DNA from 2 places in the Saccharothrix ecbatanensis genome. Region 2 is predicted to be linked to the other one. Evidence: riboswitches for the same ligand, from Rfam matches in the RefSeq annotation. Region 2 holds a riboswitch; the other holds the start of a gene.
What was found. A riboswitch is a leader RNA that binds a small molecule or an ion and turns the genes downstream of it on or off. The one in region 2 is predicted to bind glycine.

Region 1: it holds a riboswitch for glycine, as region 2 does, so the genes downstream of both, gcvP (aminomethyl-transferring glycine dehydrogenase) here and gcvH (glycine cleavage system protein GcvH) in region 2, are expected to answer to the same signal.

Annotation. Positions count from the first base shown of each region.
Region 1 is NZ_JACHMO010000001.1:5,250,268-5,253,678, forward strand. It holds gene gcvP (aminomethyl-transferring glycine dehydrogenase) at 1-1,569, opposite strand, end outside; glycine riboswitch at 1,726-1,816, opposite strand; gene F4560_RS21895 (MerR family transcriptional regulator) at 2,147-2,713, opposite strand.
Region 2 is NZ_JACHMO010000001.1:6,445,374-6,448,784, forward strand. It holds gene F4560_RS27495 (L-serine ammonia-lyase) at 1-1,325, opposite strand, end outside; gene gcvH (glycine cleavage system protein GcvH) at 1,328-1,708, opposite strand; glycine riboswitch at 1,849-1,945, opposite strand; gene ald (alanine dehydrogenase) at 2,150-3,256, shown strand.

The DNA of each region.
Region 1 (3,411 bases), 1.2 Mb from region 2:
GGCCGTGGCGTTGAGCTTCATCGTGCAGGAGCCCAACGGGATCATGCTGCGGTCCAGCGCCACGTCCTTGTCCGACAACGCGCGCATGTAGCGCAGCAGCGCCGTCTCGGAGCGGTGCGTGTGGAACACCGGGTGGGTCAGGTAGTCGCTGGTGCGGCGCAAGTCGGCGGGGATGCCGTCGGCGGTGTCGGCGTCCAGGCCGTCCACGTCGGCGACGGTCGCGCCGAACGCCTGCCACACCAGTTCCAGGTGGGCACGGGTGGTCGTCTCGTCGCACGCGATCGAGACGACGTCGGCGTCCACCTGCCACAGGTTCACGCCCAGCTCGCGCGCGGCGGAGACGATATCGGCCGCACGGCCCTCGACACGCGCCTGCACGGTGTCGAAGAACTCGCCGTGCACGACCTCGACACCCGCCTCGACCAGGCCCGACGCCAGCACGGTCGCCATCCGGTGGGCGCGGGTCGCGATCGCCCGCAGCCCTTCCGGACCGTGGTACACCGCGTACATGGAGGCGATCACCGCGAGCAGGACCTGCGCGGTGCAGATGTTGCTGGTCGCCTTCTCCCGGCGGATGTGCTGCTCACGGGTCTGGAGCGCGAGGCGGTAGGCGAGGGAGCCGTCGGCGTCGACGGACACGCCGACGAGCCGTCCCGGAAGCTGCCGCTCCAAGCCCTGGCGCACGGCCATGTAACCGGCGTGGGGGCCGCCGAACCCGATCGGCACGCCGAACCGCTGGGTCGTGCCCACGACGACGTCCGCGCCGATCTCGCCGGGCGGGCGCAGCAGCGTCAACGACAGCAGGTCGGCGACGACGACGGCCTGCGCCCCCGCCTTGTGGATCTCCGCGATCACCCCCGCGTGGTCGCGGACCACGCCGGACGCGCCGGGGTACGACAGCAGCACGCCGAAGTAGTCGCCGCCGAGGCCGAGCCCTTCGAGGCCCTGGGAGAGGTCGGCGGTGACGATCTCGATGCCCAGCGGCTCGGCGCGGGTCTCGATGACGGCGAGGGTCTGCGGGAGCGTGTCGACGTCCACCACGAACTTGGCCGACTTCGACCGGCCCGCGCGGCGGACCAGGGTCATGGCCTCGGCGGCGGCGGTGGACTCGTCCAGCATCGAGGCGTTGGCCAGCGGCAGGCCGGTCAGGTCGCCGACCATGGTCTGGAAGTTGAGCAGCGCTTCGAGCCGTCCCTGCGAGATCTCCGGCTGGTAGGGCGTGTACGCGGTGTACCAGGCCGGGTTCTCCAGCACGTTGCGGCGGATCACCGGCGGGGTGGTGGTGCCGTAGTAGCCGAGGCCGATCATCTGGGTCATCGGCCGGTTCCGGGCGGCGAGGGCGCGCAGTTCGGCCAGCGCCTCGGTCTCGGTGGCGGGCGCCGGCAGGTCCAGCACGAGGTCGCGTTCGCGGATCGACGACGGCACGGCGCTCTGCGCCAGTTCCTCCAGCGAGCCGACGCCGATGACGTCGAGGATGCGGGCCAGCTCCACGGGCCGCGGGCCCACGTGCCGGTCGGCGAAGGGCGTGCCGTGCTCCAGAGCGGCCAGGGGAATGCGGTCCTGCGTCATGTGATGCGCCTCCAGGATGGCTACGGACACACTTCTGCCGTTGCCCTCCCCCTCTGTCTCTGCCCGGTGTGCGGGCGCCTGAGAGCTTCACCCGGTTCGCGGGCTTGCACCGTCGGCGGGGTCGACCGGAAGGGCCGACCCGCTTTCCAGAGGCGTCTCACCCGCGCGGTCCTTGCGCCTGAGAGGTTCCGGGGAGGATTTGCTCCTTCGGCGCCGAGACTGGCTCGGACTCTCCCGCGCGGGTTGAAGCGACTACGCGCGAAACGATACCTCGCGGTCGCGCCCGTGGTATCGCCGCGCGACGTGGATCTCAGCTGGAGCTCAGCGGGTTCCGGCAGGTGGACTGGGCTGCGGGTCCAGGCAGCAGGTCCGGCAAGGTCTCGGCCAGGTGGTCCCGGCAGCGGTTCCGGCAGGGTCCCGGCCACGTGTGCCGCCAGCGGGTCCGGCACAGGGTCCCGGCCAGGTGGTCTCGGCGGTGGTTCCGGGCAGCGGGGTCCGGCAGGCTCCCAGCCAAGTAGTACCGGCAGCAGGTCCGGCAGGGTCCCGCCCAGGTGGTGGCAGCGGTTTCGGGCAGGGCTCAGCCGATGGCGCGGGTGCGGCGGCGGCGGGACAGCTCGTCGTCGGCCGCGTCCACGATCTCGCCGCCGTCCGCGCGTTCGGCGGGGAAGTCGTGGATCGTGCCGCTGATCTCCCGCATCGCGCCGCTCACCGCGATGCCGAACACGCCCTGGCCACCTTGGAGCAGGTCCACCACCTCCTCCGGCGAGGTGCACTCGTAGACGGTGGTGCCGTCGCTGAACAGCGTGATCCGGGCCAGGTCCTGCACGCCGCGGCGGCGGAGGTGGTCGACCGCGACCCGGATGTTCTGCAACGAGACACCGGTGTCCAGGAGTCTCTTGACGACCTTGAGGACCAGGATGTCCTTGAACGAGTAGAGCCGTTGGCTCCCCGAGCCGTGGGCGCTCCTTATGGTCGGGTTGACCAGCCCCGTGCGTGCCCAGTAGTCCAGCTGGCGGTAGGTGATTCCCGCGATCTGGCACGCGGCGGGGCCGCGGTACCCGACGAGTTCGTCCGGCAGCGAGGAGTCCGGGAACAGCTCGCCCTGTTCACCGGTTCCGGCCCGGATGGGCGCTTCCTCGACCACGCCTGCCTCCCCTCGGTCCGGTCACGACGACCGGCGACCAACGTGAAGCCGCCGCGGTGCCGAATCACACCGTGGCAATTCACCTGAGTTCGACGGTAAGACCGCCTAGGGGGCAGGTCAACGCGACGCGCGGGACGTGTCTGCCCTAAACCTCAGGTTGAGGTTGAGAGAGCCGCCTGACGTAAGCCATTCGAGTGACGTTTAGTGATCGTTTAGCCGATGATCGCTGACGTTGTGTAACCCGACGGTGTTCCACGAACGAGTGAGACCCGAGGTTGATCCACAACGCACCGCACACGCGGTTATCCACAGGCTCGGGCCGACGGCCCGGAATTGTCGGACCCGCCTGGAAAGATCGAAAACAGGGATCCCCTGGGCGGGGACCCCTGCGAGAGCGTGTGCGCGTGGGGTGTGCCGGTGGCATGTGCCGTGTGCCGTGCCGTGTGCCGTGTGCCGTGCCGTGTGCCGTGGTGTGTGCGGGTGGGACGCGAGGAGAGGCGAGGGCGAGCGAGAACCGTGCGGGGGCGGCCGAGTGGGCGGCGCGGGCGCGGGCGGCCCGAAGCGGTGGCGCTGATACCGGTGTGCGCTGGCGGGGGCGGCCTTGGCGGGGTGTGCCCTTGCGCCGGTGGCCCGGCGGTGGCGCGGGCGGCCGGAGGTGGTGACGGCAGGAGGCGGTGGCGGCCGGAGGCGGTGGCGCG
Region 2 (3,411 bases):
ACCAACCCGCCGATCGGGTCGCACGTCAGCCCCAGGTTGTGCTCCATGGCGATCTCGGCCGCGTTCTCGACCTGCTCCGGCGTGCCACCGAGCACCTCGGCCAGACCGCCCGCCGCCATCGAGCAGGCCGAGCCGACCTCACCCTGGCACCCGACCTCGGCGCCCGAGATCGACGCGTTCTCCTTGAACAGCACGCCGACCGCACCCGCCGTCAACAGGAACCGCACCACCCCGTCGTCGGACGCGCCCGGCACGAACTTCGTGTAGTAGTGCAACACCGCCGGCACGATCCCGGCCGCTCCATTGGTCGGCGCGGTCACCACGCGGCCACCTGCGGCGTTCTCCTCGTTGACCGCCAAAGCGAACAGCGTCACCCAGTCCATCACCCGCAACGGGTCGGTGGCGTAGTGCTCGGCTTCCAACGACTGCCGCATCTCCGCCGCACGCCGCCGGACCTTCAGACCTCCCGGCAGCACACCGGTCTGGTTGCACCCGCGCTCGACGCACTCCTGCATGACGGCCCAGATGTGCAGCAGCCCCGACCGCACGGAAGCCTCGCTCCGCCACGACAACTCGTTGGCCAGCATCACTTCGCTGATCGACGCCCCGGTCTCCCTGGTCCGCGCCAACAGCTCGTCACCCGACAGGAACGGGTGCGCGAGCGGCGTCTCGTCGGACTTGATCCGGTCCGTCCCGGTGGCCGTGTCGTCCACCACGAACCCGCCGCCGACCGAGTAGTACACCGCCGAATCGACCAGGACGTCACCCGAGTGGGCGGTGAAGCTCATGCCGTTGGGGTGCAGGGGCAACGACTTCCGCCGGTGCATGATCAGGTCGGTGTTCTCGGTGAACGCGATGTCCCGCTCACCACCCAGCCGCAGCCGCCCGGTCGCCCGGATCTCCTCCACCCGCCGCTCGGCCTCCGCCGGGTCGACGTCCTCCGGCCGGTGCCCCTCCAACCCGAGCAGCACGGCCTTCGGACTGCCGTGCCCGTGCCCGGTCGCGCCCAGCGACCCGAACAACTCCACGTGCACCCGATCGACCGATGCCAAGGCCGAACCAGCCACCGAACCAGCCACCGACCCCTGGACCGAACCCGGACCAGCCACCGAACCCGACGCCGACCCCTGGACCGAACCCGAACCCGAATCCGACACCGGACCCGAACCCAAACCCGAATCCGAACCCGACACCGAACCCGACCCCTGACCCGAGGCCGAACCCAACCGGGCCGCGAACATCGCCGCCGCCCGCATCGGACCCACGGTGTGCGAACTGGACGGTCCGATCCCGACCGAGAACAGGTCGAACACACTGATGGCCACGCTCAGTCCCCAGTCAGTTCCGCGTACTTCGCGGCGGTCAGCAACCCGGTCGCGTCCTCGACCGCCACCTTGAACAGCCACCCGCGCCCGTACGGGTCGTTGTTGATCAACGACGGGTCGGACACCGCCTCGGCGTTGATCTCGACCACCTCGCCGCTCACCGGCGCGTACAGGTCGCTGACCGACTTGGTCGACTCCAACTCGCCGCACACCTCGCCGGACTTGACGTGGGTGCCGGGCTCGGGCAGCTCGACGAACACGATGTCGCCCAACGACTCCGCCGCGTACGAGGTGATGCCGATCGCCACGGGCTCCTGGGTACCCGGCGCCCAGTCCACCCACTCGTGCTCGGCCGTGTACAGCAGTTTGTCCGGAAATGTCATGGCAGCGCGCTCCCTGGGTGAGGTTCGGATCCCCACTCTGTCCTGGGACCTGAGAGCTTCACCGGGGCACGACGGCCGACCGTCGAACCGATCCCGGCTTGCACCGTGGGTGCGCGCCGAAGCACGCTTTCCAGAGTCGCCTCACCCGAGCGGTTCTCGCTGCCTGAGAGTGTGCGGGGGTTGCTTGCTCCTTCGGCGCCTCGGCACGAACACCGAGGTCTCTCCCGCGCGGGTTCCGGCGCTCGACAACGCGCCGCGGCCGATGTTCAGTTGGTGTGCGCACGCTAAGCCCCACCCGGACGGGTGTCAACGCGGCACCGAACCGGCCCCAGGTTTGTTCCGGCAGCACAACCGGTGACCCCACCGTTAGTGCCGCCGGCACGATGACACCGAAACCCCGGTACCGGACCTTGGGTGTAACAAATCCTGAAGGAGCCCACCGTGCGGATCGCCGTTCCCCGCGAGATCAAGAACCACGAATACCGCGTCGCGCTGACGCCGGCGGGTGCCCACGAGCTGACACAGCGCGGTCACGACGTGGTGGTCGAGGCCGGCGCGGGCCTCGGTTCGGCCATCACCGACGAGGAGTACCTGGCCGCCGGCGCGAAGGTGCTGGCCACGGCGGACGACGTGTGGGCCGAGGGCGACCTCGTGCTCAAGGTGAAGGAGCCCGTCGCCGCGGAGTACCGGCAGCTGCGCAAGGGCCAGGTCCTCTTCACGTACCTGCACCTGGCCGCCGACCGGCCGTTGACGCAGGCGCTGCTGGACTCCGGCACGACCGCCATCGCCTACGAGACCGTGCAGACCCCGAACGGCGCGCTGCCGCTGCTGGCCCCGATGTCCGAGGTCGCGGGCCGCCTCGCGCCGCAGGTGGGCGCGTTCGCGTTGATGAAGCCCTCCGGCGGACGCGGTGTGCTGCCCGGCGGCGTGCCCGGCGTGCACCCGGCGCGCGTGGTCGTCATCGGCGGCGGCGTGGCGGGCCTGAACGCCGCCGCGATCGCCGTCGGCATGGGCGCCGACGTGCAGATCCTGGACACGAACGTGGACCGGCTGCGCCACATCGACGCGATCTACCAGGGCCGCCTGCGCACCGTCACGTCGAACCGCTTCTCGGTCGAGCAGGCCGTCCGCGAGGCCGACCTGGTGATCGGCGCGGTGCTGGTGCCCGGCGCGAAGGCGCCGAAGCTGGTGTCCAACCACCTGGTGTCCGAGATGAAACCCGGTTCGGTGCTGGTGGACATCGCGATCGACCAGGGCGGCTGCTTCGCCGACTCGCGGCCGACCACGCACGACGACCCGACGTACGAGGTGCACGACTCGGTCTTCTACTGCGTCGCCAACATGCCGGGCGCGGTGCCGCGCACGTCGACCTACGCGCTGACCAACGTGACGCTGCCGTACGCCGTGGCGCTGGCCGACCGGGGCTGGCAGGCGGCGCTGCGCGCGGACCAGTCGCTGGCGCTGGGCCTTAACGCGCACGAAGGCCTCTTGACCAATCTGCCGGTCGCCGAGGCGCACGACATGCCGCACACCGCGCTCGACCTCTGACCGCTCTAACCGACCAAGCCGCCAAAGCCGCCAAAGCGAGCAATCCGGCAAGCCCGCCGACACCGTCGCCAACCCCGTCGACACCGTTCAACGCAGAGGGCCCCGCTCACAGCACGTGAGCGGGGCCCTTCGACGATAAGACGGCCCGCTCAACC